DNA from 3 places in the Streptomyces sp. Xyl84 genome. Region 1 is predicted to be linked to each of the others. Evidence: predicted binding sites of a transcription regulator. Region 1 holds the regulator's gene; each other region holds the start of a gene.
The links. The regulator HrcA, encoded in region 1, represses chaperone genes, less so after heat shock. The targets are predictions, from matches to a motif close to TTNGCACTCNGNNNNNCNGAGTGCNAA.
Positions count from the first base shown of each region.

Region 2: a site for HrcA is predicted at 4,803-4,829, ahead of groES (co-chaperone GroES). Genes of this name have one in related genera too.
Region 3: a site for HrcA is predicted at 6,047-6,073, ahead of groL (chaperonin GroEL). Genes of this name have one in related genera too.

Region 1 covers NZ_AP029182.1:4,925,547-4,935,454, reverse strand. The annotation lists gene AC6I72_RS21375 (nitronate monooxygenase) at 1-211, opposite strand, end outside; gene dnaJ (molecular chaperone DnaJ) at 332-1,468, opposite strand; gene hrcA (heat-inducible transcriptional repressor HrcA) at 1,469-2,485, opposite strand; gene AC6I72_RS21360 (MBL fold metallo-hydrolase) at 2,622-3,368, shown strand; gene AC6I72_RS21355 (DUF3097 domain-containing protein) at 3,401-4,207, shown strand; gene hemW (radical SAM family heme chaperone HemW) at 4,228-5,460, opposite strand; gene AC6I72_RS21345 (SpoIIE family protein phosphatase) at 5,522-7,444, opposite strand; gene AC6I72_RS21340 (AMP-dependent synthetase/ligase) at 7,578-9,458, opposite strand; gene lepA (translation elongation factor 4) at 9,732-9,908, opposite strand, start outside.
Region 2 covers NZ_AP029182.1:2,955,249-2,965,156, forward strand. The annotation lists gene AC6I72_RS12600 (LysR family transcriptional regulator) at 1-627, opposite strand, end outside; gene AC6I72_RS12605 (MOSC domain-containing protein) at 708-1,400, shown strand; gene AC6I72_RS12610 (SDR family NAD(P)-dependent oxidoreductase) at 1,508-2,281, shown strand; gene groL (chaperonin GroEL) at 2,605-4,230, opposite strand; gene groES (co-chaperone GroES) at 4,348-4,656, opposite strand; gene AC6I72_RS12625 (polysaccharide deacetylase family protein) at 4,982-5,830, opposite strand; gene AC6I72_RS12630 (polysaccharide deacetylase family protein) at 5,827-6,792, opposite strand; gene AC6I72_RS12635 (class I SAM-dependent methyltransferase) at 6,883-8,103, shown strand; gene AC6I72_RS12640 (LacI family DNA-binding transcriptional regulator) at 8,264-9,292, opposite strand; gene AC6I72_RS12645 (ABC transporter substrate-binding protein) at 9,457-9,908, shown strand, end outside.
Region 3 covers NZ_AP029182.1:4,010,147-4,020,054, forward strand. The annotation lists gene otsB (trehalose-phosphatase) at 1-277, shown strand, start outside; gene AC6I72_RS17480 (alpha,alpha-trehalose-phosphate synthase (UDP-forming)) at 321-1,754, opposite strand; gene AC6I72_RS17485 (glucosyl-3-phosphoglycerate synthase) at 2,285-3,229, opposite strand; SAM riboswitch class I at 3,453-3,626, shown strand; gene thrC (threonine synthase) at 3,644-4,936, shown strand; gene AC6I72_RS17495 (MoaD/ThiS family protein) at 4,933-5,208, shown strand; gene AC6I72_RS17500 (cold-shock protein) at 5,640-5,843, shown strand; gene groL (chaperonin GroEL) at 6,237-7,859, shown strand; gene AC6I72_RS17510 (NADH:flavin oxidoreductase) at 8,052-9,215, shown strand; gene AC6I72_RS17515 (MFS transporter) at 9,390-9,908, shown strand, end outside.

The DNA.
Region 1 (9,908 bases):
TCACCCCGAAGGGGCGGCCGGTCAGCCCGCGCATCTGCTTGATCTCCTGGTACATGCCGTCCGCCGTCTTGTACCCGGCCGCCAGGAAGCCCAGCCCGCCGGCCTCGGACACCGCGGCGGCGAGCTGCGGCCCCGCCGGGCCGCCCGCCATCGGAGCCTGCACGATCGGACGGGGGAAGAGATCGGTCAGCGCGGACAATGCGGAGGACATGACCGCATGGTGTCACGTCCCGCGTACGGCTCCGAATCCGGGCGTCCGCCTGCACGTGCCGGAGGCGGCCACCGGCGTCGGTGGCCGCCTCCGGTGCGGCCGCAGGGCGTTCAGCCGGCCTCAGCGGCCGTTGAACGCGTCCTTCAACCGGGAGAAAAGGCCCTGCTGCCCGGGCTGGAACTGCCCCTGGGGGCGCTCCTCGCCGCGCAGTTCGGCCAGCTCCCGCAGCAGGCGCTCCTGCTCCGGGTCGAGCTTGGTGGGGGTCTGGACCTCGACGTGGACGATGAGGTCGCCCCGGCCGCCGCCGCGCAGGTGCGTGACGCCGCGGCCGTGCAGCGGGATCGACTGGCCGGACTGCGTGCCGGGCCGGATGTCGACCTCCTCCATGCCGTCCAGCGTCTCCAGCGGCACCTTGGTGCCGAGGGCCGCCGCGGTCATCGGGATGGTGACCGTGCAGTGCAGGTCGTCGCCGCGGCGCTGGAACGTGGCGTGCGGCAGCTCGTGGATCTCGACGTAGAGGTCACCGGCCGGGCCGCCGCCGGGACCGACCTCGCCCTCGCCCGCGAGCTGGATCCGCGTGCCGTTGTCCACACCGGCCGGGATCTTCACCGTCAGCGTGCGGCGGGCGCGGATGCGGCCGTCGCCGGCGCACTCCGGGCACGGGGTGGGCACGACGGTGCCGAAGCCCTGGCACTGCGGGCAGGGCCGGGAGGTCATGACCTGGCCCAGGAAGGACCGGGTGACCTGCGAGACCTCGCCGCGGCCGCGGCACATGTCACACGTCTGCGCGGTGGTGCCGGGCGCGGCGCCCTCGCCGTTGCAGGTGGTGCACACGACGGCCGTGTCGACCTGGATGTCCTTCGTCGTGCCGAAGGCCGCCTCGTCCAGCTCGACCTCGAGCCGGATCATGGCGTCCTGGCCGCGCCGGGTGCGCGAGCGCGGCCCGCGCTGCGACGCCGTGCCGAAGAACGCGTCCATGATGTCGGAGAAGTTGCCGAAGGAACCGGCACCGAAGCCGCCCGCGCCGGCCCCGCCGGACTGCGAGAGCGGGTCGCCGCCGAGGTCGTAGACCTGCTTCTTCTGCGGGTCCGACAGCACCTCGTAGGCGGCGTTGATCTCCTTGAACCGCTCCTGGGTCTTCGGGTCCGGGTTGACGTCCGGGTGGAGCTCGCGCGCGAGCCGCCGGAACGCCTTCTTGATCTCATCCTGCGACGCGTCGCGGCGCACGCCGAGAACGGCGTAGTAGTCCGTGGCCACTTACGACTCCGCCAGGATCTGTCCGACGTACCGTGCCACTGCGCGTACCGCTCCCATCGTTCCCGGGTAGTCCATGCGGGTCGGTCCGACCACGCCGAGCTTGGCGACTGCCTCGCCGCCCGAACCGTAGCCCACCGACACGATGGACGTGGAGTTGAGTCCTTCGTAGGCGTTCTCGTGACCGATGCGCACGGTCATGCCCGGATCCTGTGTCTCACCGAGCAGCTTCAGCAGGACGACCTGCTCCTCCAGCGCCTCCAGAACGGGCCGGATGGTGAGGGGGAAGTCGTGGGGGAAGCGGGTCAGATTGGCGGTGCCGCCGATCATCAGCCGCTCCTCGTTCTCCTCGACGAGGGTCTCCAGGAGGGCGGAGAGCACGGTGGCGACCGTCCCCCGGTCCTCCACGTCGAAGCCGTCGGCGAGATCCTCCACCAGGTGCGGCACGTCCGTGAAGCGGCGGCCCGCGACCCGGCTGTTCAGCCGCGCCCGCAGGTCCGCCACGGACGTCTCGCCGAACGGCGCCGGGCAGTCGATCATCCGCTGCTCGACCCGCCCGGTGTCCGTGATCAGCACGAGCATCACCCGCGCGGGCGCGAGCGAGAGCAGTTCCACGTGCCGGACGGTCGAACGGGTCAGCGAGGGGTACTGCACCACGGCCACCTGCCGGGTCAGCTGCGCCAGCAGCCGCACCGTGCGGGCCACCACGTCGTCGAGGTCGACCGCGCCGTCGAGGAAGTTCTGGATGGCGCGCCGCTCGGGCGCGGTCATCGGCTTGACCCCGGCGAGCTTGTCGACGAAGAGGCGGTACCCCTTGTCGGTGGGGATGCGGCCGGCGCTGGTGTGCGGCTGGGCGATGAAGCCCTCGTCCTCCAGGGCGGCCATGTCGTTGCGGACGGTGGCCGGTGAGACGCCGAGGTTGTGCCGCTCGGTGAGGGCCTTGGACCCCACCGGCTCCTCGGTGCCGACGTAGTCCTGGACGATGGCACGCAGCACCTGCAGCCTTCGCTCGCTGAGCATCGCGCACACCTCCAGAGTCGTCACTCGGTTCCCGCCTGGCACTCGGCGCATACGAGTGCCAGCATCCCCCGGCCCAGTGTACGGCCGTCGGGTACACCGGGGGCAAGACTGGTCCGCGCAACGCTAGCGTCCGGGTATGACGGTGACTTGGGAAGACCTGGGGTGGGAGCGGCTGGCCGAGGGCGTGGGCCGGGTGCGGCTGCCGGTGTGGGACTGCACGGCCGCACTGGTCGTCGGGGACGGTGCCGTGCTGTGGGTGGACCCGGGGGCGTCCGTCGCGGAGGGCGCGCGGTTGCGTGCGCGGGCACGCGAGATCACGGGCGGCCGTGTGACTCTTCTCGCGCTCACGCACCTGCACTTCGACCACGTCTTCGGGGCGGCGGCCTTCGAGGGGGCGGCCGAGGTCTTCGCCGCAGAGGGGGCGGGCGCGGTGCTCGGCGACGCGCGCGAGCGCGCGGAGCTGCGCGCGGACGCGGTGCGCCAGGGGCTGGACGCGCGGGCGGCCGAGGAGGCCGCCGCGGCCCTGGTGCGGCCCGGCCGCGAGGTCCGCGACCGGCTGACCGTCCCGCTGGGCGGCGGCCGGGAGGTGCTGCTGGCGAACGTGGGCCCGGGGCACACCGCGCACGACCTCGCCGTGGTGGTGCCCGGTGAGGGACCGGGCCGGGGGCCGGTGGTCTTCTGCGGTGACCTGGTCGAGGAGTCCGGCGAACCGCAGGCGGGCCCGGACGCCGTGGTCGAGCGGTGGCCGGCCGCTCTGGACCGGCTGCTGGAGCTGGGCGGCGAGGACGCGCTGTACGTCCCCGGGCACGGCGCGGCGGTCGACGCGGCCTTCGTCCGGGCCCAGCGGGACGCGCTGGCCGAGCGCTTCGGCGTGTCGCGCTGATCACCGCCCCGGATCTCCCTATCGTCACTCGAATGCGCCAGTACTCCGCCGACCTGACCCCGCCCTGGAAGAAGAAGTCCCAGCCGGTGCCGGAGGTCGCGGCCGAGCCGGGCCTGGTCGTCGAGGAACCGGTGACCGGATTCTGCGGGGCGGTGATCCGCTGCGAGGCGGGCACGGTGACCCTGGAGGACCGTTTCGGCAAGCACCGCGCCTTCCCGCTCCAGCCGCGCGGCTTCCTGCTGGAGGGGCGGCCGGTGACGCTGGTGAGGCCCGCCGCCGGTCCGGTACGGCCCACCCGCACGGCCTCCGGTTCGGTCGCCGTGCCCGGCGCACGCGCGCGCGTGGCCCGCGCCGGCCGCATCTACGTGGAGGGCCGGCACGACGCCGAGCTGGTCGAGAAGGTGTGGGGCGACGACCTGCGCATCGAGGGCGTCGTCGTGGAGTACCTGGAGGGCGTCGACGACCTCCCCTCGATCGTCGCCGAGTTCGCGCCCGGCCCGGACGCCCGCCTCGGCGTCCTCGTCGACCACCTCGTCCCGGGCAGCAAGGAGTGGCGCATCGCCGGGTCGGTGACCAGCGAGCACGCCCTGGTCGTCGGCCATCCGTACATCGACGTCTGGGAGGCCGTGAAGCCGGCCTCCCTCGGCATCGGGTCCTGGCCCCGGATCCCGCACGGCCAGGACTGGAAGAAGGGCGTCTGCCGCGCGCTGGGCTGGCCGGAGAACACAGGCGCCGCCTGGCAGCAGATCCTCGCGCGGGTGCGCTCGTACAAGGACCTGGAGCCGGAGCTGCTGGGCCGGGTCGAGCAGCTGATCGATTTCGTGACGGAACCCGCGTAGCTCCCCCGGCCCGGCGCGCCTCAGTCCACCAGGTCCCGCACCACCGCGTCCGCCAGAAGCCGCCCGCGCAGGGTGAGCACGGCGCGTCCGGCGTCGTACGGGCCCTGCTCCAGGAGCCCGTCGGACAGCGCGCGCCGGGAGGCGGCCAGGCCCTGCGGACGCAGCAGGGAGAGCGGCGCGCCCTCCTTGAGCCGCAGCTCCAGCAGGATCCGCTCCACCCGGCGGTCCTCCTCGGTGAGCAGTTCGCGCCCGGCGCCCGGGGAGCGGCCCTGGGCCAGGGCGGCGGCGTACGCGCCGGGGTGCTTGACGTTCCACCAGCGCACGCCGCCGACGTGGCTGTGCGCGCCGGGGCCCGCGCCCCACCAGTCCGCGCCGCGCCAGTACAGCTCGTTGTGCAGGCAGCGGCCCGCCTCGGAGGTGGCCCAGTTGGACACCTCGTACCAGTCGAAGCCCGCCGCGGACAGCGTCTCCTCGGCGATCAGGTACCGGTCGGCGTGCACGTCGTCGTCGGTCATGGGGACCTCGCCGCGGCGGATCCGGCGGGCGAGCCGGGTGCCCTCCTCGACGATCAGCGCGTAGGCGGAGACGTGGTCGGGGCCCGCGCCGAGGGCCGCGTCCAGGGAGGCGCGCCAGTCGTCGTCGGACTCGCCGGGCGTGCCGTAGATCAGGTCCAGGTTGACGTGCGCGAAACCGGCCGCGCGGGCCTCGGCGACGCAGGCCTCGGGGCGGCCGGGGGTGTGGGTGCGGTCGAGGATCTTCAGCACGTGCTGCCGGGCGCTCTGCATGCCGAAGGAGATCCGGTTGAAGCCGCCCTCCCGCAGGGCCGCCAGGTACGCCGGGCCGACCGACTCGGGGTTGGCCTCGGTGGTGACCTCCGCGTCGGGGGCCAGACCGAACTCGTCGCGGACCGCCGCCAGCATCCGTACGAGGTCGTCGGCGGCGAGCAGCGTGGGCGTGCCGCCGCCGACGAAGACCGTACGGACCTGGCGCGGGTCGTCGCCGAGGACCTTGCGGGCCAGCCGCACCTCCTCGACGAGGGCCGCCGCGTAGTTGTCGCGGGAGGCGAGCACACCGCCGGTGCCGCGCAGCTCGGTGGCGGTGTAGGTGTTGAAGTCGCAGTAGCCGCAGCGGGTGGCGCAGTAGGGCACGTGCAGGTAGAACCCGAGGGGCCGGCCGGCGGCCCCGGCGAGCGCGGACGCGGGCAGCGCGCCGTCGGCGGGGACGGGCTCGCCGTCGGGGAGTGCGGAAGGCATGCCTTCCATTGTCCAGTACGGCCGTCCTTACCGTGCCGGGAGCACGAGGAGGGCCGGCTCGTCACTGTGCCTGGAGCACGAGGAGGGCCAGGTCGTCCTCGGGCGGGCGCTCGCCGAACTCGTGCACGAGCTGCCGGATGCGTTCGGCGATCAGGCCGGCGTCGAGGCCCGCGCAGCCGGCGAGGGCGGCGGCGAGCCCGTCGCCGTCGTCGAACTGGCGGGAGCCGGAGCGCCGCTCGGTGACCCCGTCGGTGACGCACAGGAGGGTGTCGCCGGGCACCAGCTCGAAGCTCTCGCACAGGTACGTCTCGTCCTCGATGACGCCGAGCAGCGTCTGCGGGCGGGCGACCGTCCGGACGCCGCCGTCGCGGGCGAGCACCAGCGGCAGCGGGTGACCGGCGCAGGCCAGGGTGCAGCGCACACCGCCCTCGAAGGGCGCCAGCTCGCCGTAGAGCAGGGACAGGAAGCGGGTCTGCGGGGCGTCGCCGGGCGCGACGGGGCCCACCAGGGCGCGGGCCGCCGCGTCGGCGGCCTCGGTGGCGTCGTCGAGGAGGAGCTGGTTGAGGCGGTCGAGGACGTCGGCGACGCCGTACCCCTCGCGGGCCAGCAGCCGCAGCCATGGCCGGGCGAGGCCGATGACCACGGCGGCCTCCGGACCCTTGCCCTGGACGTCGCCGATGGCGAAGCACCAGCGGCCGTCACCGGCCGGGAAGAGGTCGTAGAAGTCGCCGCTCGGGCCGCCCTGGTCGCACGGTTCGTAGACGAGGGCGCTGCGCATGCCGGGGATCTCGGCGACCGCGCCGGGCAGCAGTCCGCGCTGGAGCACGGCGCTGATGGTGGCCTGGCGGGCGTACTGCCGGGCCGCGCCGATGCCGAGCGCGACCCGCCTGCTGAGATCCTCCACCAGGCCGGTGATCTCGTCGGGGAAGCGGAGCAGCCCGGCCCGGCCGATGACGAGCGTGCCGAGCGGGCGGCCGCCCGCGACCAGCCGGTAGGCGAGCGCGGCTCCGTCCGCGGCGTGCGGGCCGAGCGCCTCGCCGGGCCACGGGTAGGGGACGGGACCGGAACTCAGCACGTCGTCGGCCGGGCGCGGCGGGTCCTTCTCCAGGGCGCGGCGCAGCTCCTCGAGGTGGTTCTCGCTGACGTGCCAGACGCGGGCGAGGCGCGGGCCGGGCGCGCCGGTGGCGTCGTGCCACAGGCCGCGTGCCGTGGACTCGTCCTCCAGCCAGACCGCGCACCAGTCGGCCAGCCGGGGGACGACGAGCTGGCCGGTGAGCGCGGCGACGAGGTCCTCGTCGAGCTGCCCGGCGAGCAGGTCGGACGCCTCCGCGAGGAAGGACAGCGCGCCGCGGCCCAGCCATTCGCGGTCGCGTTCGGCGCGCTGGGGCGCGGGGGCGAGGATCTCGGCGACGCCGAGCCAGGGCGCGGCGTCCTGCCCGGCGGCCTCGGCGCTCCCCTCGTCGCCCGCGTCCTTCCCGGCGTCGGCGGACAGCCGCGCCCACACGGTCTTGGCCCCGGCCCGGTAGGTGATGCCCCACTCCTGGGCGAGCGCGGCGACCAGCCGCAGGCCGCGGCCGTACTCGGCGGTCTCGCAGGGCGTCTCCCGACCGGGGCCGTGACCTTGCCCGTGGTCGTGGTCGCGCGGGGCGCGCGAGGGGTGCCGGTCGGTCACCTCGACGACGCACGCGCCGGTCTCCGCCTCCATCCGGCAGGTCAGCTCGGTGTCCGTGCCCGCGTGGACGACGACGTTGGTGACCAGTTCGCTGACGACGACCAGCACCTCGTCGGCGAACCGGTCCGCGACGCCGAGTCCGAGGTCGCGCCATTGCTGGAACCCCGCGCGGACCAGTGCACGGGCGGTGCCCGGCGCCAGCGGGCTGCCGGGCAGCGTGGCGCACACCTCGCCGCCCGCCTGCGCACCCTGCCGCGCGGCCGGCTCACCGGCGCGGGAACCCGTCTCCCGCTGCGTCGGAATGGCCCCCATCTACAGCTCCCCGAGCAATCGGACGATAGGTCGTTCGTTGCCGACAGGGTGACAGACCGGCCGCACTCATAAGCACGGAGTTACCGAACTCGGCCGCCGGGGGCGAGAACTGTGCTACGTGTGAGACACGCCCTCACGCCTCCCGCGCCCCCGCGTACATGTCGTCGATCAGGTGCTTGTACGCGCGCTCCACCACCGGCCGCTTCAGCTTCAGGGACGGGGTGATCTCGCCGTGTTCGACGTCCAGGTCGCGCGGCAGGAGGCGGAACTTCTTGATGGTCTGCCAGCGCTGCAGGCCCTCGTTGAGCTGCTTGACGTAGCCGTCGATCAGCTCGACGGTCTGCGGGGCGGCGACGACCTCGGCGTAGGATCTGCCCCCCAGACCGTTCTCCTCGGCCCACTCCAGGATCGCGGCCTCGTCGAGCGCGATGAGGGCGGTGCAGAAGTTGCGGTCGGCGCCGTGGACCAGGATGTTCGAGACGTACGGGCACACCGCCTTGAACTGGCCCTCGACCTCGGCGGGCGCGATGTACTTGCCGCCGGAGGTCTTGATGAGGTCCTTCTTGCGGTCGGTGATGCGCAGGTAGCCGTCCGGGGACAGCTCGCCGATGTCGCCGGTGTGGAACCAGCCGTCGGACTCCAGCACCTCGCCGGTCTTCTCGGGCAGCTTGTGGTAGCCCTGCATGATGCCGGGGCCGCGCAGCAGGATCTCGCCGTCCTCCGCGATGCGGACCTCCGTGCCGGGCAGCGGCTTGCCGACGGTGCCGGTGCGGTAGGCCTCGCCGGGGTTGACGAAGGAGGCCGCGGAGGACTCGGTGAGGCCGTAGCCCTCCAGGATGTGGACGCCGGCCCCCGCGAAGAAGTAGCCGATCTCGGGAGCGAGGGCGGCGCTGCCCGAGATGCAGGCGCGCAGCCGGCCGCCGAATGCCTCGCGGATCTTGGCGAAGACCAGGGTGTCGGCGACCTTGTGCCGGGCGGCGAGCCCGAAGGGCGCGGAGTGGACGCCGGTGCGCTGGAAGTTGTCCTGCGTGACCTTGGCGTACTCGCGTCCGACCTCGGCCGCCCACTGGAAGATCTTGTACTTGGCGTTGCCGCCGGCGCGGGCCTTGGCGGCGACCCCGTTGTAGACCTTCTCGAAGATGCGCGGCACGGCGGCCATGTAGGTGGGCTGCACGACCGGCAGGTTCTCGATGATCTTGTCGACGCGGCCGTCGACGGCGGTGACGTGCCCGAGTTCGATCTGCCCCGAGGTGAGCACCTTGCCGAAGACGTGGGCGAGCGGCAGCCACAGGTACTGCACGTCGTCGGGGCCGAGCAGGCCGGTGGAGGCGATCGCCTTCGCCATGTACGACCAGTTGTCGTGCGGGAGGCGGACGCCCTTGGGGCGGCCGGTGGTGCCGGAGGTGTAGATGAGGGTGGCGAGCTGGTCCTTGGTGATCGCACCGACCCGCTCCTTGATCAGCTCCGGGTGCTCCTCCAGGTAGGCGGCGCCGCGCTGCTCCAGTTCGGCGAGGGTGAGGACCCAGTCGTCCTCGCCCTTCTCCACGCCCGCCGGGTCGATCACGACGACGTGGTGCAGCTCGGGCAGTTCGGCGCGCCGTGCGACGGCCTTGGCCAGTTGTGCGGCGTTCTCCGCGACGAGCACTCTGCTCTCGGAGTCGGACAGGATGAACGCGGACTCGTCGGCGTTGGTCTGCGGGTACACCGTGGTGGTGGCCGCGCCGGCGCACATGATGCCGAGGTCGGCGAGCACCCACTCCACGCGCGTGGAGGAGGCGAGCGCGACCCGCTCCTCGGGGCGCACCCCCAGATCGATGAGTCCGGCGGCGATGGCGTACACCCGCTCGGCGGCCTGCTCCCAGCTCAGCGAGCGCCACTCGTCCGGGCCCTCGCCGGAGGACGGCGGTACGGGGTAGCGGTAGGCCTCGGCGTCCGGTGTGGCCGCCACACGCTCCAGGAAGAGGGCCGCCACGGACGGCGGACGGTTCTCGATCAGGGTCTGTGCGTCGCTCACGACATCCTCCGGGGCCCGCGGCAGTGCGGCGGCTGGCTCAGGTGCGGCTGGGTTGACTCACGGGTGGTGGTTCGGCGTTGTTTAACTCGCGAGTAACTAGCGAGCAGGCATCAGGGTAAAGGGCGACCGGCCACCGCGTAAGGGGCTGTGGCCTGAGACTTCCCACAGAGCGCTACCACGTGCGTGCGCAGGGGCCCGCCGCACTTTCGTGCGACGGGCCCCTTTTCACCCGGTTCACCGACGCGGCGGACACCCGCCCCGCGGTGCCGCCGGTTACTTCTTGCCCTTGGCCGGCGCCGCGCTGTCATCGCTGGAGAGCACCGCGATGAAGGCCTCCTGCGGAACCTCCACGGAACCCACCATCTTCATGCGCTTCTTGCCCTCCTTCTGCTTCTCCAGCAGCTTCCGCTTGCGGGAGATGTCACCGCCGTAGCACTTGGCGAGGACGTC
Region 2 (9,908 bases), 2.0 Mb from region 1:
GAGCTGGCCCCGGCAGCGGGGGCAGCCCGCGATCCACGGCTCGTCGGCGAGTTCCGCGATGGCGACGGACTCGGCCCGGGCCAGCGGGTGTCCCTCGGGTACGAGTCCGACGAGCCGGTCGGTGAGCAGCGGGCGCACCACCAGGTCCGCCCATTCCTCGGCGCCCGCGGCGCCCTCGTAGCGGAAGGCGAGGGCCACGTCGCAGTCGCCGGCGCGCAGCAGTTCCACGGAGCGCGGCGGTTCTGCCTCCTCCAGGGAGACGCGGGTGCCGGGGTGCGCCGCGCGCAGGGCGGCGAGGGCCGTGGGGACGAGGGTGGAGCTGCCGCTGGGGAAGGAGACCAGGCGGACCCGGCCGGCGCGCAGACCGGCGATGGCGGCGACCTCCTCCTCGGCGGCGGTGAGTCCGGCGAGGATGCCGCCGGCGTGCCGCACCAGGGCCTCGCCGGCCTCGGTCAGCCGCATCTCGCGGCCGGTGCGCACGAGCAGCGGGGTGCCGGCCGATCCCTCCAGGGCCTTCATCTGCTGGCTGACGGCGGGCTGGGTGCAGCCCAGCTCGCGGGCGGCGGCGGAGAAGGAGCCGGTGGCGGCGACGGCGCGCAGGACGCGCAGATGACGGGCCTCGATCACCCTTCGAGCATAAGGCAGGCTTGGGCGAAGCGCCGGAAAACGCGTCGACACTTTGACTTGGGGTCCCTTACCGTTCCGGCATGAAGCTTCTCTCGGTCAACCTGGGCCGTGCCGTGGCCGTGCCGTACACCGATCAGCCCGAGGGTCTCACCGGTATCGGAAAGCAGCCGGTGGACCACCCGGTGCGGGTCGCGGCGCCCGGCCCGAAGGGCGTCGGCGCGAGCGGGCTGGCCGGGGACGCGGTGTGCGACACGCGGCACCACGGCGGTGACGACCAGGCGGTGTACGCCGTGGCGCGCGAGGACCTGGACGACTGGGAGCGCGAGCTGGGCCGGGCGCTGCCCAACGGGTCGTTCGGCGAGAACCTCACCACCACGGGCATCGACATATCCGGTGCGCGCATCGGGGAGCGCTGGCGCCTCGGCTCGCCGGGGGGTCCCTCGGTGGTGCTGGAGGTCACCTGCGGGCGGATCCCGTGCCGGACCTTCCAGGGCCATCTGGGCGAGCGGGGGTGGGTCAAGAGGTTCACGCGGAAGGGTGCGCCGGGTGCGTACCTGCGGGTGATCGAGCCGGGTGAGATCCGCGGCGGGGACCCGGTGGAGATCGTGCACCGCCCGGACCACGACGTGACGGTGGCCCTCGAGTTCCGGGCCGCCACCACGGAGCGCTCCCTGCTGCCGCGCCTGCTGGCGGCCGGTCCGGCGCTGCACCCGGAGTCGCTGGCCGCGGCCCGCAAGTACGCGGCTCGGTACGGCGCCGGGGAGGCGGGCTGACGGATCGTCGGGCCCGGCCGGGCCGGCCGCTCACACCGGTCCGTCACTGATCGGCAGGCCCTGTGCAGAGATCGGGGACGAGGGGGCGGGACCACTAACCTTTCGCCATGACAACGGCTCTGATTACGGGATCGACCGCGGGCATCGGCGCCGCGTTCGCACGGCGCCTGGCGGCGGACGGCCACAACCTCGTCCTGGTGGCGCGTGACACCGGGCGGCTGACGGAGCAGGCGACCGAGCTGCACGACCGGCACGGCATCGAGGCCGAGGTGCTGACGGCCGACCTGGCGACGGACGAGGGCATCGAGAGGGTCGCCGCCCGGCTGGGCGACCGGAAGAACCCCGTCGACCTGCTGGTCAACAACGCGGGCTTCGGCAACAAGGGCCGTTACCTCGACGTGGAGATGACCGACGAGCTGAGGATGCTCAAGGTGCACGTCGAGGCGGTGCTGCGGCTGACGTCGGCGGCGACCGCGGCGATGCGCGAGCGCGGCCGGGGCGGCGTGGTGAACGTGGCGTCGGTCGCGGCGTTCGTGCCGCGCGGCACCTACGGGGCCTCGAAGGCGTGGGTCGTGCAGTTCACCCAGGGTGCGGCGCGCGACCTGGCGGGCAGCGGCGTACGCCTGATGGCGCTGTGCCCCGGCTTCGTGCGCACCGAGTTCCACCAGCGGGCCGGGATGGGCACGGACAACATCCCGGGCTGGATGTGGCTGGACGCGGACAAGCTGGTCGCGGCGGCCCTGACGGACCTGGCCCGCGGCCGGACGGTGTCGATCCCGGACCCCCGCTACAAGGCGCTGATGGGCCTGGTCAAGGTCACACCGCGGGGCCTGCTGGGCGGCGTCACCTCGAAGACGGGCCGCAAGTACGGGCCGCGGTGAGCCGTGGGGGCCGGCCGGACGAGCGGAGAGGGGCGGTCGGCTGCCGGCCGCCCCTCCTCTCACTCACCTCAGCGTCGCGCCGCCCTCCGCCCGGACGCGGCCCGCTCGTCGGCGCCGACGGAGACGGACGTTTCCCCGACTGCGCCCGGGTGACCCCGGCCGCCTCCCTCAACAGCTTGGTCTGACGCCCGAAGCAGCGCAGGAACTCCCCGGCGGCCTCCTCTTCCCCACCCCCGAACGCGCGGTGCCCGGCACCCCCCGAAGGGGTGCCGGGCACCGGTGGCTCGCCCGAGTCGCCGAGCGGCTCGGGTCAGAGCGCTGCCTCAGTGGGCGTGGCCGTGGCTGTGGCCCGCGGCGGCCGGCTCTTCCTCTTCCTTCTTCTCGACGACCAGGGTCTCGGTCGTCAGGAGGAGGGAGGCGATGGAGGCCGCGTTCTCCAGGGCGGAGCGGGTGACCTTGACCGGGTCGATGACGCCGGCCTTGACCAGGTCGCCGTACTCGCCTGTGGCGGCGTTGTAGCCGCTGCCCTTCTCCAGCTCGGCGACCTTGGAGACGATGACGTAGCCCTCCAGGCCGGCGTTCTCCGCGATCCAGCGCAGCGGCTCGACGGCGGCGCGGCGGACGACCGAGACACCGGTGGCCTCGTCGCCGGTCTTGTCGAGGTTGCCCTCGAGCACCTTCACGGCGTGGACCAGCGCGGAGCCACCACCGGAGACGATGCCCTCCTCGACCGCGGCGCGGGTCGCGGAGATGGCGTCCTCCAGACGGTGCTTCTTCTCCTTCAGCTCCACCTCGGTGGCGGCGCCGACCTTGATCACGCACACGCCGCCGGCCAGCTTCGCGAGGCGCTCCTGGAGCTTCTCACGGTCCCAGTCGGAGTCGGTGGACTCGATCTCGGCCTTGATCTGGGCGACGCGGCCCTCGACGTCGGCCTTGTTGCCGGCACCGTCGACGATCGTGGTGTCGTCCTTGGTGACGGTGACGCGGCGGGCGGAGCCGAGCACGTCGAGACCGACCTGGTCGAGCTTGAGGCCGACCTCCTCGGAGATGACGGTGGCGCCGGTGAGGACGGCCATGTCCTGGAGCATCGCCTTGCGGCGGTCGCCGAAGCCGGGGGCCTTCACCGCGGTGGCGTTGAAGGTGCCGCGGATCTTGTTGACGACGAGGGTGGAGAGCGCCTCGCCCTCGACGTCCTCGGCGATGATCAGCAGCGGCTTCGAGGCGTTGGCCTGGATGATCTTCTCGAGCAGCGGGAGCAGGTCCGCGATCGAGGAGATCTTGCCCTGGTTGATCAGGATGTACGGGTCGTCGAGGACGGCCTCCATACGCTCCTGGTCGGTGACGAAGTACGGCGAGAGGTAGCCCTTGTCGAAGGCCATGCCCTCGGTGAAGTCCAGCTCCAGCCCGAAGGTGTTGGACTCCTCGACGGTGATGACGCCGTCCTTGCCGACCTTGTCCATGGCCTCGGCGATCAGCTCGCCGACCTGCTGGTCCTGGGCGGACAGCGCGGCCACGGCGGCGATGTCGGACTTCTCGTCGATCGGGCGGGCCGAGGCGAGCAGGTCGTCGGAGACGGCCTTGACCGCGGCGTCGATGCCCTTCTTCAGCAGCGCCGGGGAGGCACCCGCGGCGACGTTCTTCAGGCCCTCGCGCACCAGCGCCTGGGCGAGCACGGTGGCGGTGGTGGTGCCGTCACCCGCGATGTCGTTGGTCTTGGTCGCCACCTCCTTCACCAGCTGGGCGCCGAGGTTCTCGTACGGGTCCTCGATCTCCACCTCACGGGCGATGGTGACGCCGTCGTTGGTGATGGTCGGGGCGCCGAACTTCTTGTCGATGACGACGTTGCGGCCCTTGGGACCGATCGTCACCTTGACCGTGTCGGCGAGCTTGTTGACGCCGCGCTCGAGGGCGCGACGGGCGTCCTCGTCGAACTTCAGGATCTTCGCCATGGCAGCGGGAGCCCTCTCGGAAATCTTGGGTGAAAAAGAAACTGCGCCCCGGACGCCCGGCTTCTTAACGGTCGCGGGGGCCAGGGGCGCAGCTCACAGCAGGAATGCTGAGGTGACTTACTTCTCGATGATCGCGAGCACGTCGCGAGCCGAGAGGACGAGGTACTCCTCGTTGTTGTACTTCACCTCGGTGCCGCCGTACTTGCTGTAGAGCACGACGTCGCCGACCTTGACGTCGAGCGGAAGACGGTTGCCGTCCTCGAAACGGCCCGGGCCCACGGCCAGGACGACGCCCTCCTGGGGCTTCTCCTTGGCGGTGTCCGGAATGACCAGGCCAGAGGCCGTGGTCTGCTCGGCGTCCAGCGGCTGGACCACGATGCGGTCCTCGAGCGGCTTGATGGCAACCTTGGTGCTGGCGGTCGTCACGATCCGACCTCCCCCTTCGGAGATCTCACGGGGTTAACTGTCTGAGGTGGCGACCAGGTCGATCCGTCGTCGCGGGTGCCGGACCTGCCCGTCGCGTTGTTGGCACTCTCCGGTGGGGAGTGCCAGAGCCGAGACTATGACCGCGATTAGCACTCGGTCAAGCGGAGTGCCAATTGCCGTGCGGCGCGTCGGAGGAAGGCGGGCTCTTCAGGGGCGCTTGGGCAGATGCCGTCCGCCGCGGTGGGCGGCCCTGGGGACTGCCGCTCCCGGCCCCCGCCGGCCGGCCTGGTCGGCCTCGTCCGCAAGCGCCGGACGGGCCGATCCGTCACAGGTAGTCCTGCAGCCTTCCGACCGTCAGCCCCTGCGCCTCGATGTCGCGCAGCAGGCGTGTGGTGCGTTCGCGCAGTGTCGGGCCGTCCAGGTCGTCGTCGTCCGAGGTGACCAGGAGGATGTCGCCGGGGCGCAGCGCGGGACGGCCGCGGGTGAAGCGCAGGCGGGTCTCCGTCATCGAGGCGCGCCACAGCACCACGGCGGTGACCTGGCAGTCGGCGGCGGCGCGCAGGGTCGTGGTGTCGTAGACGCCGTAGGGCGGCCGGAAGAGGCGGGGGCGGACGCCGAAACGGGCGTGCAGCTTGTCGCGCTGGCCGCAGATCTCGGCGCGCTGGCCGGCGTAGGGCAGGCCGCGCAGGGCCGGGTGTTCCAGGGTGTGGTTCTCCAGGGCCGCGCCGACCGACAGCAGGCGCGCGAAGTGCCCGTACTCCGGCCCGATGACGCTGTCCGTGAGGAACATGCTGACCGGCAGCCGCAGTTCGCGGACCATGTCGACGAACCGCGGATCGCGTTCGGCGCCGTCGTCGTAGGTGAGGAAGACGACCCGGTCGGGCGTGTCGACGTGGTCGACCACCGGGGGCGGTGCGAAGGCCCGGCCGGCGGCTGCCGTCGCGCGGGTGACGGGGCGGGACGGCGGCTGCGGGGCCGCGGGCAGTGGCGCCGTCAGGCCCCAGCGGCGGTACGGCTGCGGGGGTGCGGCCGGGGCGGTGGGCCGTACCCGCTGGGCGGCCTTGCGGCCCAGCCGTTCGATCGGGTCGACGGACGAGGCGCAGCCGGCCAGGAGCAGCAGCACGGCCGCGAGCAGTGCCGCGGCCGTGCGCCGCGGCCACGGCCGCGGTCTCACAGGTAGTCCTCCAGCCGGGCCACCGCGTACCCCTTGGCGGTCGCGTAGTTCAGGAAGCGGCGCATGTCGTCGACCATGGTGCCGTCCCACTCGCCGCGGCCGCGGAAGTGGGTGAGCACGATGTCGCCGGGGCGCAGCCGCTTGTCGTCCTCGCGGAACTCCCAGTGGTCGACGTAGACCTCCTCGTTCCAGATCGGCGCGTACTTGATGCCGCAGGACTTGGCGGCGCGCAGGGTGTCCTGGTTGTAGTTGCCGTAGGGCGGGCGCAGGAGCTGCGGGCGCTTGCCGAACTGCTTGAGCATGATGTCCTGCATGTCGCAGATCTCGTGCCGCTGCTCGTCGTAGGACAGTCCCGGCAGGTACGGGTGGTGCAGGGTGTGGTTGTTCAGGGTGTTGCCGAGGGACTGGGCCTTGCGGAAGTAGCCGTAGTCGTCCTTGACGACGTAGTCGCTGAGGAAGGCCGTGTAGGGGACCTTCAGGTCGTTCATCATGCGCAGGAAGGCGGGGTCCTTCTCGGCGCCGTCGTCGATGGTGAGGAAGAGGATCTTGTCCTTGGTGGGCACGGTGGTGAAGACCGGGGGCAGGTCCCACTCCTCCTGGTGGTCCACCTCGAAGCCGGGGCGGGCGTGGATCCTCGGCTTGACGGCGGGTGGCGGCGGGGGCAGGAGCGGGGCCTGGCTCAGGCCCCAGCGCCTGGCGGCGGCGGTGCGGGCCGCGGCGGAGACCTTGAGCCGGGTGGCGTAGGAGTCGAGGGCGCGGGCGGGGGGCGCCTGGAGGCGCTGCTGGCCCGGGGCGGGGGCCACCGGCGTGCCCGGCCGGTCGCAGCCGGAGACGACGGCGGCGACGGCGAGGGCGGCGAGTGAGGCACGGAAGGCGGCCCTGCGCCCCGGACGCCCCGGACGGCCGGGAAGGCCCGCGAGGCCCTGGAGGCGATTTTTGTCATTTTGTACTACTGAACTCATGGCGCCGGATCCTCGCAGGCCACCGCCCCGAACCCGAGGCGACACCGCGGCCGGCGCCACACCGTCCACCGACTGGCCCACAATGAGGCGGTGACCGACCCACTCGCCCCGCTGCACGCCTTCGCCTCGCTCCTCACCCCCGAGGGCCGCGCCCTCCTGGAGGAGGTGCGCGGCACCGCCCCCGCCGACGAACTCGCCGTCGCCACCCGGCTGCGCCGCGACCACCCCGCCGGCCTGGTCTCGGCCGCGCTCGGACAGGCCCGGCTGCGGCAGCGGGCGGCGGCGAAGTTCGGGGCGGCGGACGCGGAGCGGATGTTCTTCACCCCGAACGGCGTGGAGCAGTCCACCCGGGCGAGCGTGGCGGCCTACCGCGCGGCGCGGCTGAGGGAACTGGGCGTGTCCTGCCTGGCGGACCTGTGCTGCGGCATCGGCGGGGACGCGATCGCGCTGGCCCGCGCCGGGATCCGCGTCCTGGCCGTGGACCGGGACCCGGTGACGGCCGCGGCGGCCCGCGCCAACGCGGCGGCGCTCGGGCTCGACGCCCTCATCGAGGTCCGCGAGGCGGACGTCACGGACGTCGACACCTCGTCGTACGACGCCGTGTTCGTGGATCCCGCCCGGCGCGGCGGCGGACGAGGGGCCGGGCGGGCGGCGGGTGGGCGGATCTTCGATCCCGAGGCGTACTCGCCACCGCTGTCCTGGGCCGTGGAGGCCGCGCTCAAGGCGCCGCACGCCGCCCTGAAGGTCGCCCCCGGCATCCCGCACGAGGCCGTCGCGCCGCAGGCCGAGGCCGAGTGGATCTCCGACGGCGGGGACGTGAAGGAAGCGGTGCTTTGGTTCGGCACCGAGCCGGGCACGGTGCGCGCGACGCTGCTGCCCGGCCCGCACAGCCTGCGCGGCCGCGGCCTGCCCGACCCGCCGGTGCGGCCGGTGGGCCGCTACCTGTACGAGCCCGACGGCGCCGTCATCCGCTCCCACCTGGTCGCCGAGGTCGCCGAGGAACTCGACGGCGGCCTCGTCGACGAGACCATCGCCTACGTCACGGCCGACGAGCTCCGCCCCACCCCGTACGCGACCGCCTACGAGATCACCGGCCGGCTGCCCTTCAACGTCAAGAAGCTGAAGGCGCTGCTGCGCGAGCACGAGGTCGGCACGCTCACCGTGAAGAAGCGCGGCTCGGCCGTGGAGCCGGAGGAGCTGCGCCGCAAGGTGCTGCCGAAACCGCACGGGCGCGGCACGATGACGGTGTTCCTCACCCGGGTCGCGGGCGCCCCGACGATGCTGCTGGGGCACCCCGCCCCCGCCGCGTAGCGGGAGGTCCGCCCGCCGCGGCGACGCCCGCGGCGTGCCGGGCTCCGGCTCCGCCCTCCCGCGGCTCCGCCGGCGCCTTCCCGTACCTTCCTGGACTTTCCGGCGCCCGCCGACGCCTTCCGGTGGCCGCCTTCGAAAGTTTCGAAGGCGGTCAGGCTGGTCACTCGCCCGGCCGCGCCGTGCTGCTGCGCACCACCAGGCTCGTCGCCAGCTCCACCCGTGTCGCCGCCGGCGGCTCCTCCTCCCGCCCGAGGTCGAGCACCAGCCGCGCCGCCGCCTCCGCCATCTCGGTGAGCGGCTGCCGTACGGTCGTCAGCGGCGGCCCCACCCAGCGCGCCACGGGCAGGTCGTCGAAGCCGACCACGCTCAGGTCCTCCGGGATGCGCAGGCCCAGCTCCCGCGCCGCCTCGTACAGGCCGAGCGCCTGGAGGTCGTTGCCCGCGAAGACCGCACTCGGGCGGTCCGGGCGGCGCAGCAGCTCCAGGCCCAGGCGGTAGCCGGCCTCGTGGTGGAAGTCGCCGGTGACGATCAGTGACGGATCGACCCGCACCCCCGCCGTCTCCAGCGCCGCCCGGTAGCCGTCGACCCGGGCGCGGCTGCACATCATCCGGGACGGCCCGCTGATGGCCCCGATGCGGGTGTGGCCCAGCTCCACCAGGTGCCGGGTGGCGGCGAGCCCGCCCTGCCAGTTGGTCGCGCCGATCGAGGGCACGTCGGTGCCCGGGTCGCCGGCCGGGTCCATCACCACGAAGGGAATGGAGCGGCTGGTCAGCAGCGCCCGCTGGGACTCGTCGAGGCCGGACAGGACGAGGACCACGCCGTGCGGGCGGCGGGCGGCGACCTGGTCCGCCCAGGTCCGGCCGGGGGTGAGCCGGCCCGCGCTCTCGGAGAGCACGACGCTCAGGCCCGCGTCCCGCGCCACGTTCTCCACGCCCCGGATGACCTCCATCGCCCAGGCGCTCTCCAGCTCGTGGAAGACGACGTCGATCAGCGGCGAGCGGGTGGCCTCGGCGCGCCTGCGCCGGTAGCCGTGGGCGCGCAGCAGGTCCTCGACGCGGCTGCGGGTCGCCGGGGCCACGTCGGCGCGCCCGTTGAGGACCTTCGAAACAGTCGGAGCCGACACCCCGGCCTCGCGGGCGATCTCGGCGAGGGTGGCGGTGCGGGTTGCGGGGGTCTTGGTCGGCTTCATGGCCGGGATCGTATCTCTGCGCGACCCCTTGACGAACCCCCCGGCACGCCTTACGTTCCCGGAACATTCGAAGTCACATCCGAAACATTCGGGCAACCGGCGTGTTCCCGGTGCCGTCGGCACCGCGTCCGGCCCGAGCGATCCTTCGTGAGAGGTGCCGTCACATGGAGTCCTACAGCAGGCGCTGGTTCCTCGGCGCCGGCGCCACCACCCTGATCTCGGCCGCGGGGCTCACGGCCTGCGGTTCCGGCAGCGGTTCGGGCGGTTCGGGCGGCGGCACCATCACGGCGATGGTGTACGGCGACGACGCGGTGAAGATCCAGGTCAAGGCGGTCGACCGGTTCAACGCGTCGGCCACGGCCAAGCAGGCCAAGGCCAAGGTCGAGCTGCAGAAGATCCCCGCCTCCGACTACCCGGCCAAGCTGCGCACCGCCATGGGCTCGCCCAACGCGCCGGACGTCTTCTACAACTGGGGCGGCGGCTCCATCAAGGCCTACCAGGAGGCCGGCCGGCTGGTCGACCTCACCGACATCATCACGTCCGACGCGACGCTCAAGGGCGGCTTCCTGCCCTCCGTGCTCGCCGCGGGCGGGCTCGGCGGCCGCAACTACGGGAT
Region 3 (9,908 bases), 920 kb from region 1:
GGTCCTCGAACTGCGCCCGCCGGGCATGGACAAGGGCGTCGCCCTCCTGGACCTCGTCCGCGGCCTCGGCGCGGGCTCCGTCCTCTACGCCGGGGACGACCTCGGCGACCTGCCCGCCTTCACCGCCCTCGACAAGCTCCGCTCCGACGGTCTGCCGGGCGTCCTGGTGTGCAGCGGCAGCACGGAGGTGACCGAACTGTCCGAGCGGGCCGACCTGGTGGTCCCGGGCCCGGCGGGAGTGGTGGAACTCCTCGGCGCCCTGGCGGCGCACGCCTGAGCCCCGGGGCCGGCGCGGGCGCCCGGGGCGGTGGAGGACCGGGTCAGCCCGCGTTCAGCTCGTGCAGCTGGTCCAGGAACCACTGGGCCGGCGGGAGCGCGGTGGCCGCCGCGGCCAGGCGGCCCGTGCGTTCGGACCGTTCCGTGCCGGGCATGCTCAGCGCCTCGTGCAGCGCCGCCGCCGTGCCCGCCACGTCGTACGGGTTGACCACCAGCGCGTCCTCGCCCAGCTCGGCGTAGGCGCCCGCCTCCCGGGACAGCACCAGCGCGCACCCCGAGTCGGAGATCACCGGGACCTCCTTGGCGACCAGGTTCATCCCGTCCCGGATGGGGTTGACCAGCGCCACGTCCGCGATCCGGTAGGCCGCGAGCGAGCGGGCGAAGTCGTCCTTGACGTGCAGGACGACCGGCGTCCACCCGGGCGTGCCGAACCGCTCGTTGATCTCCTCCGCCAGCCGCCGCACCTCGGCCGTGTACTCCCGGTAGACGGCGAGGTCCTGCCGTGAGGGGTAGGCGAAGGCGACGTGCACCACCCGTTCGCGCCACTCGGGGCGGTCCTGGAGCAGCTGCCGGTACGCCAGCAGCCCGCGCACGATGTTCTTCGACAGCTCGGTGCGGTCCACCCGGACGATCGTCCGGCGGGCCCCGCCGTCCGGGGCGGCGCCGATCTCCTCGCGCAGCGCCGCCATCCGCTCCTTGACGTCGGCCCGGTGCGAGCGTTCGCGCAGGAACTCCGCGTCCGCGCCGAGTCCGTGCACCCCGACGCGGGTGCCGCCGAGCCCGCCGGCCAGTGTCTCGCAGCACTGCGCGAAGGCGTCCGCCCACCGCTGGGTGAGGAAGCCGAGCCGGTCCGCGCCCAGCATGCCGCGCAGCACCTGCTCGGCGATGTCGTCGGGGAGCATCCGGAAGTAGTCCACGGGCGCCCACGGCGTGTGCGAGAAGTGCCCGATCCGCAGATCCGGCCGGAAATCGCGCAGCATGCCCGGGACCAGCGTGAGGTGGTAGTCCTGCACGAGCACGGCCGCGCCCTCGGCGGCCTCCTCGGCCAGCGCCTCGGCGAACGCCCGGTTGTAGGCCTCGTACGAGGCCCACTTGCGCCGGAACTCCGCGTCGAAGACGGGCTCCAGCGGGGTCTGGTAGAGCATGTGGTGGACGAACCACAGCACCGAGTTGGCGATGCCGTTGTAGGCGTCGGAGAAGACGTCCGGGGCGATGTCGAGCATCCGCACCCGCTGGCCGCCGGTGTCCTCGGCCGGCAGCCGCCGGCCGTCCTCGAAGCGCCGTACGGCCTCCCGGTCGGCGTCGCCGAGCGCGGCGCACACCCAGACCGCGCCCGCGTCCGGGCCGATCGCGGAGAGACCGGAGACCAGCCCTCCGCCGCCGCGTTTCGCGTGCAGGGAGCCGTCCTCGCGCAGATCGTACGAAACCGGCCCGCGATTGGACGCGACCAGCACTTCGGCACCGTGCGTTGCAGCCATGGTCCTCAACCTAGCCCGGCTTTCGAACGCTCAAACGTACGCGGCGGCGGCCCGCCCCCGCCGCGGGCCCGGTCCCGGCCACCCGTCCGGTCGCGGCCCGCACCCGGGTCCGGTCACCCGCGCGAAGGCCCGCACCAGGGCCCGGGCACCCGCCCCGCGGCCCCCTCCGGTGAGGCCACCCGTCCGGGGGCCCGGTGCAGGTGCGGACCGCCCGCCCCGCGGCGCGCACCAGGTACCGGCCATCGCCGCACGGCGGTCCTCGGCCCTGGCCCGCTTCGGGTTCAGGTCACCCCGCCCGGCGGCCCGCATCAGCTCCCGGCCGCGTCCGGCGGCCCGGCACCGGGTCCCGCCCCCGTCCGGCGGCCGGGCGCGGGTTCAGGTCACCCGTCCGGCGGCCCGCATCAGCTCCCGGCCGCGTCCGGCGGCCCGGCACCGGGTCCCGCCCCCGTCCGGCGGCCGGGCGCGGGTTCAGGTCACCCGTCCGGCGGCCCGCGCCGGGTCCTGGCGATGCGCCCCCGGCCCGCTTCGGGTCAGGCCACCCGGCGGGCCGCGTACTCCGCGATCTCCGTCATCGGGGGGCGTTCCTCGGTGTCCACCGAGTACGTACGCGGCTCGAAGCCGTCCGCGCCCCGCTCGAACTGCGTGAGCGAGGGGCGGAGCAGGTGGCCGCGGGCCAGGCGGAGCTGGGCGGTGCGGTAGATCGCGGCGGACATCCGGCCGAGCGCCTGCCCGTCCTGGTGGCGGTGGATGCGCTCGCCGACGTCCACCTGGGCGAGCGCGTCCAGGCCGACCAGGTGCAGCGCGTCGACGAGCATGCCCAGCTCGACGCCGTACCCGACGGGGAACGGCAGTTGCTCCAGCAGCGAGCGGCGGGCCGCGTACTCACCGCCGAGCGGCTGCACGAATCCGGCCAGCTGCGGCCAGTGCATGTTGAGCAGCGGCCGGGCCATCAGCTCGGTGACCCGGCCGCCCTGCCCGGCGGCGGTGCCCAGCGGGCGGTCGTACATCGCCTTGACCAGCTGCACCTCCGGATCGGTGAGCAGCGGCCCGACGATGCCGGTGACGAAGTCGGCGGAGAACTCCCGCAGGTCGGCGTCGACGAAGCAGACGACGTCCCCGCGGGTCACCAGCAGCGAGCGCCACAGCACCTCGCCCTTGCCGGGCACCGCGGGGATGCGGGGGAGGATCGCGTCGCGGTGCACCACCCGGGCGCCCGCCGCGGCGGCCACCGCCGAGGTGCGGTCGGTGGAGCCGGAGTCGACCACGACGAGTTCGTCGACCAGCGGGGTCCGCGCCATCAGGTCGCGGCGGATCACGGAGACGATGTCGCCGACCGTCTCCTCCTCGTTCAGCGCGGGCAGCACGACGCTGACCGAGGAGCCGCTCGCGCGTTTGGCGGCCAGCACGCCGTCGAGCGGCCGATCGGCGACGGACCAGGACCGTGTCCTCAGCCAGCGCTCGACTTCTTCCAGCACGGTCGGTGACTCCTCACTCCTGCTCGGCTCGCCGCGGCCCGCTGCCCGGCCCGGATCACATCATCGTGTGATCTGTCTCGCGGTTCGGACGACCGTCTCGCCCCGTCCTGGCCGTCGGTTACAGTCTTGAACAACGCGGACGACGCTCGCATGCCGGGGTCGCCGCGACCTGCCACCGCGTGATCGCGCAGCGGGACACAACAGCAGGACCTCAACCGAATACCGCTCATCCAGAGGGGCAGAGGGACACGGCCCGATGAAGCCCCGGCAACCCTCCAGCCGGTCTCGTACCGACGGATCGCTGTACGTCAGCCGTCCGCTCGCCACCGCGGGGCTCCCGGCTAGGGAAGGTGCCAAATCCGTCTCACGGCGAGATGCGTCGTGAGGAAGATGAGGAGAAAGGGCCTCGCCTCCATGGCTGTGCAGACAGTTGCCACCAGCACCGACACCCCCTCCGTCGACCTCGGCCCCGCCGCGGCGCTCAGCTGCCGCGAGTGCGGTCACCGCGTCCCGCTGGGCCCGGTCTTCGCCTGCGAGGAGTGTTTCGGCCCGCTGGAGATCGCCTACGACTTCTCGGGCTACGACACCGAGGAACTGCGCAAGAGGATCGAGGCCGGTCCGGCGAACATCTGGCGCTACGCCCCGCTGCTGCCCGTCCCCGCCGACGTGGCCGGCAAGCCGAACCTCAACCCCGGCTGGACCAAGCTCGTCCAGGCCGACCACCTCGCCGCCGAACTCGGCGTCGACGCCGGCAAGCTCTTCGTCAAGGACGACTCCGGCAACCCGACGCACTCCTTCAAGGACCGCGTCGTCGCCCAGGCCCTGGAGGCCGCCCGTGCCTTCGGCTTCACCACCCTGTCCTGCTCCTCCACCGGCAACCTGGCCGGTGCCGTCGGCGCCGCCGCCGCCCGCGCCGGCCTGCGCTCGTGCGTGTTCATCCCGCACGACCTGGAGCAGGGCAAGGTCGTCATGGCCGCGGTCTACGGCGGCGAGCTCGTCGGCATCGAGGGCAACTACGATGACGTGAACCGTTTCTGCTCCGAGCTGATCGGCGACCCGGCCGGCGAGGGCTGGGGCTTTGTCAACGTCAACCTGCGGCCGTACTACGCCGAGGGCTCCAAGACGCTGGCGTACGAGATCTGCGAGCAGCTCGGCTGGCGGCTGCCGGACCAGATCGTCGTCCCGATCGCCTCCGGCTCGCAGCTCACCAAGGTCGACAAGGGCCTGCGCGAGCTGATCGCGCTCGGGCTGGTCGAGGACAAGCCGTACAAGATCTTCGGCGCGCAGGCCGAGGGCTGCTCGCCGGTGTCCACCGCCTTCAAGGCCGGGCACGACGTCGTCCGGCCGCAGAAGCCGGACACCATCGCCAAGTCCCTCGCCATCGGCAACCCCGCCGACGGGCCGTACGTGCTGGACATCGCGCGCCGCACCGGCGGAGCGGTGGAGGATGTGACGGACGCGCAGATCGTCGACGCGATCAAGCTGCTCGCCCGCACCGAGGGCATCTTCGCGGAGACCGCGGGCGGTGTGACGGTCGGTGTCACGAAGAAGCTGATCGAGGCCGGCGTCCTCGACCCGACGAAGACCACCGTCGTCCTGAACACGGGTGACGGCCTGAAGACCCTGGACGCGGTGGCCGGCACCGGTCTGACCGCCACCATCCGCCCGACCCTGGACTCCTTCCGAGAGGCTGGCCTCGCATCATGAGCGTGACCGTTCGCATCCCCACCATCCTGCGCACCTACACCGGCGGGCAGGCCGAGGTGAGCGCCGAGGGCGCCACGCTCGCCGATGTCATCTCCGACCTGGAGAAGAACCACACGGGCATCGCCGCGCGCGTGCTGGACGACCAGGGCAAGCTGCGCCGCTTCGTCAACGTCTACGTCAACGACGACGACGTGCGTTTCGAGCAGGGCCTCCAGACGGCGACCCCGGACGGCGCCGGCGTCTCGATCATCCCGGCGGTCGCCGGCGGCTGACCATTACCGTAGGTAATGGCGCTCACCGAGCGTGCCGTGAATTGCCCCCTCCGCGAGAGAAGCGGAGGGGGCAATTCCATGTGATTGAGCGCGGTAGAGTTGGGGAACGCGCCCCTGATCTTCGGGATGAGCGCCTGTTGATTCCTGCCGCCCGCCGATGAGAAGCAGCCAAAATGCGCGGGTATTCTGCGGCATTTGTCGTGCTTTGTGGGGCCCGACTTGCCCGGGGATCGACTGAATTCTCGTCACATTCCGGACCGCTCCCGCCCGGAATTCTCGTCCGATTGACCTGTTGCAGACGGCAGTTGGACAGATACATTCAGCCGCGGTCGACGCGTTCCGGCGCACGCCCCCGATCCACGGGGGGTGAGGTCTGACCCGGATCCGCGAAGTGCGGATCTGTGCAAGGGCCAGTAATAGGGGAGTTAGGCATGGCTCAGGGCACCGTCAAGTGGTTCAACGCGGAGAAGGGGTACGGCTTCATCGCGGTCGACGGTGGTGCGGACGTCTTCGTCCACTACAGCGCGATCCAGATGGACGGCTACCGCACGCTGGAAGAGGGCCAGCGGGTCGAGTTCGAGATCTCGCAGGGTCAGAAGGGCCCGCAGGCCGACATGGTTCGCGTCACCGCCTGAACGTACGTCACACGAAGGGCCCACACCCCCACGGGGGTGTGGGCCCTTCGTCCGTTCCCGCCCGGCCGCCCCGCCCGGCCGCCCCGCCCGACCGGCACGGCCCCCGTTCGTCCCCGGCTGATCCGGTACGCGCGCACCCCCGGCGCGCGCGCCCTCCCGTCACCCGACCACCACCCCTCATCGAGCCCGCTTCGCGGGCGGACCTTGCACTCGGGCATGCCGAGTGCTAATCATTGGCGTTAGCACTCTGAAGGTGAGAGTGACAACGAAGGACCGGGTCGGTGAGGCCCGCAGGCCGTGTGGGGCAAGGAACCACAAGGCCGGCGAGCCGTCCGTCGCGGGCGCGGGCGCGGTCCGAAGGAATCACCCCCAGTCCTGGAGGGACCACTTCACATGGCCAAGATCATCGCGTTCGACGAGGAGGCGCGGCGCGGCCTCGAGCGCGGCATGAACCAGCTCGCGGACGCCGTCAAGGTGACGCTCGGCCCCAAGGGTCGCAACGTCGTCCTCGAGAAGAAGTGGGGCGCGCCCACGATCACCAACGATGGTGTCTCCATCGCCAAGGAGATCGAGCTCGAGGACCCGTACGAGAAGATCGGCGCCGAGCTGGTCAAGGAAGTCGCCAAGAAGACGGACGACGTCGCCGGTGACGGTACGACCACCGCGACCGTGCTCGCCCAGGCCCTGGTCCGCGAGGGCCTGCGCAACGTGGCCGCCGGTGCCAACCCGATGGCCCTGAAGCGCGGTATCGAGAAGGCCGTCGAGGCCGTCTCCGCCGCCCTGCTCGACCAGGCCAAGGAGGTCGAGACCAAGGAGCAGATCGCCTCCACCGCCTCCATCTCCGCTGCCGACACCCAGATCGGCGAGCTGATCGCCGAGGCCATGGACAAGGTCGGCAAGGAAGGCGTCATCACCGTCGAGGAGTCGCAGACCTTCGGTCTGGAGCTCGAGCTCACCGAGGGCATGCGCTTCGACAAGGGCTACATCTCCGCCTACTTCGCGACCGACATGGAGCGCATGGAGGCGGTGCTCGAGGACCCGTACATCCTCATCGCCAACTCCAAGATCTCCTCGGTCAAGGACCTGCTCCCGCTCCTGGAGAAGGTCATGCAGTCGGGCAAGCCGCTGCTGATCATCGCCGAGGACGTCGAGGGCGAGGCCCTGTCGACCCTGGTCGTCAACAAGATCCGCGGCACCTTCAAGTCCGTCGCCGTCAAGGCCCCGGGCTTCGGCGACCGCCGCAAGGCCATGCTCGGCGACATCGCCATCCTCACGGGCGGCGAGGTCATCTCCGAGGAGGTCGGCCTCAAGCTGGAGAACGCCACCCTCGACCTGCTGGGCAAGGCCCGCAAGGTCGTCATCACCAAGGACGAGACCACCATCGTCGACGGTGCCGGCTCCTCGGAGCAGGTGGGCGGCCGTGTCAACCAGATCCGCGCCGAGATCGAGAACAGCGACTCCGACTACGACCGCGAGAAGCTCCAGGAGCGCCTGGCGAAGCTCGCGGGCGGCGTGGCCGTCATCAAGGCCGGTGCCGCCACCGAGGTGGAGCTGAAGGAGCGCAAGCACCGCATCGAGGACGCCGTGCGCAACGCCAAGGCGGCCGTCGAGGAGGGCATCGTCGCCGGTGGTGGCGTGGCCCTGCTGCAGGCCTCCCAGGTGTTCGAGAAGCTGGAGCTGGAGGGCGACGAGGCCACCGGTGCCGCCGCCGTCAAGCTGGCGCTCGAGGCCCCGCTGAAGCAGATCGCCGTCAACGCCGGCCTCGAGGGCGGTGTCGTGGTGGAGAAGGTGCGCAACCTGACCCCGGGCCACGGCCTGAACGCCGCGACCGGCGAGTACGTCGACCTGGTCGCCGAGGGCATCATCGACCCGGCCAAGGTGACGCGCTCCGCGCTGCAGAACGCCGCGTCGATCGCCGCGCTGTTCCTCACCACCGAGGCCGTCATCGCCGACAAGCCGGAGAAGGCCGCCGCGGCCGCTCCGGGCGGCATGCCGGGCGGTGACATGGACTTCTGATCCCGCGCGGATCAGGCTCGTCCTTGCCGAGGGCGGCACTCCCTGGAGACAGGGGGTGCCGCCCTCGGGCGTGTCCGGGGCGGCGGCCCGCCCGGAAGACGGAGGCGGTGACTCCTTCCCATACCATTCGGTATGCATACCGCCCGGTATGCAGCCGGCAGGTCTTCACCGTCCTTCCGAGGAGCCCCCCGTATGACCCCCACCCCCACCCCCACCCCCACCCCCGGCCCCGTCCCCGGACCCACGTCCGCCTCGCGGGCGGCCCGCGTCCTCTCCCGTCCCGTCACCCTGAACGGCCTGACCGTCCCCAACCGGATAGTCATGGCCCCGATGACCCGCCGGTTCTCGCCGGGCGGTGTCCCGGGCGAGGACGTGCACTCCTACTACGCCCGCCGGGCCGCCGCCGGGGTGGGCCTCATCGTCACCGAGGGCACGTACGTCGGGCACCCCTCGGCGGGGGAGAGCAGCAGGGTGCCGCGCTTCCACGGGGAGGAGCAGCTCGCGGCCTGGGAGAAGGTCGCCGGGGCCGTGCACGCGCAGGGCGGCACGATCGTCCCCCAGCTGTGGCACGTCGGCATGGTCCGCCAGGAGGGACGGCCGCCCTTCCCGGACGCGCCCCCGGTCGGCCCGTCCGGGCTGCGTCTGGACGGTACCGAGGGCGGCCGGGCGATGACGCGGTCCGACCTGGACGACGTGATCGGGGCCTTCGCCGAGGCGGCGGGCGCGGCGCAGCGCCTCGGCTTCGACGGCGTGGAGATCCACGGCGCCCACGGCTACCTGCTGGACCAGTTCCTGTGGGCCGGCACCAACCGACGTACGGACGGCTACGGCGGTGATCCGGTGGCCCGGACCAAGTTCGCGGCGGAGGTCGTCGAGGCGGTCCGCGCGGCCGTCTCGCCCGCCTTCCCGGTCCTCTTCCGCTACTCGCAGTGGAAGCAGGAGGCCTACGATGCCCGGCTCGCCGCGACGCCGCAGGAGCTGGAGGCGATCCTGGCCCCGCTGGCGGCGGCCGGGGTGGACGCCTTCCACGCCTCCACCCGCCGGTACTGGCTCCCCGAGTTCGAGGGCTCCGACCTCAACCTGGCGGGCTGGACGAAGAAGCTCACCGGCAGGCCGGTCATCACCGTCGGCTCGGTCGGCCTCCAGGGCGGCGACTTCCTCCGGGGCCTGCGGGGGGAGGGCGCCGCGGTCGGCGGCATCGACAACCTGCTGGACCGGCTGGAGCGCGAAGAGTTCGACATGGTCGCCGTGGGCCGGGCGCTGCTCCAGGACCCCGAGTGGGCCGCGAAGGTGCTCACCGACCGCACCGCGGACCTGAAGCCGTTCGACGCGGCGGCACTGACCACCCTGAGCTGACCCCCGCGGGACCCGTCCCGCCTCCACGGCAGGCCCGGCAGCGGGCCCCCGGGGAGACGGGGCGGGGTCCGGGCGCGCTGCCGGACGGAGGGCGGATTTCGCTTGCTTAAGTCAATCAAATCGAATTATGGTTGCTTGAGTCAAGTACCCCTGCGCTCCCCGGAGACCTCTTCCATGTCCGACGGACCTGCCCGGCCCACCGCGGCCGGGGCCCTGCCCAGACCCAACGCCATCGTGGCCGTCCTGGCCTTCGGCGGCATCGTGGTCTCGCTGATGCAGACCCTGGTGATCCCGATCGTCTCGGAGCTGCCGAAGCTGCTGCACGCCTCCGCGTCGGACGCCGCCTGGGTCGTCACCGCCACCCTGCTCGCCGCCGCCGTCGCCACCCCGGTGACGGGCCGCCTCGGTGACATGTACGGCAAGCGCCGCATGCTGCTGGTCAGCCTGGCCATGCTGGTGACCGGCTCGGTCACCGCCGCGCTCAGCGACTCCCTGGCCCCGATGGTCGTCGGGCGCGCCCTGCAGGGTCTGGCCTCCGGTGTGATCCCGCTCGGCATCAGCATCATGCGCGACGAACTGCCCGCCGAGCGGCTCGGTTCGGCGACCGCGATGATGAGCGCCTCGCTCGGTGTCGGCGGCGCCCTCGGTCTGCCCGCCGCCGCGGTCATCGCCGAGAACTTCGACTGGCACGTC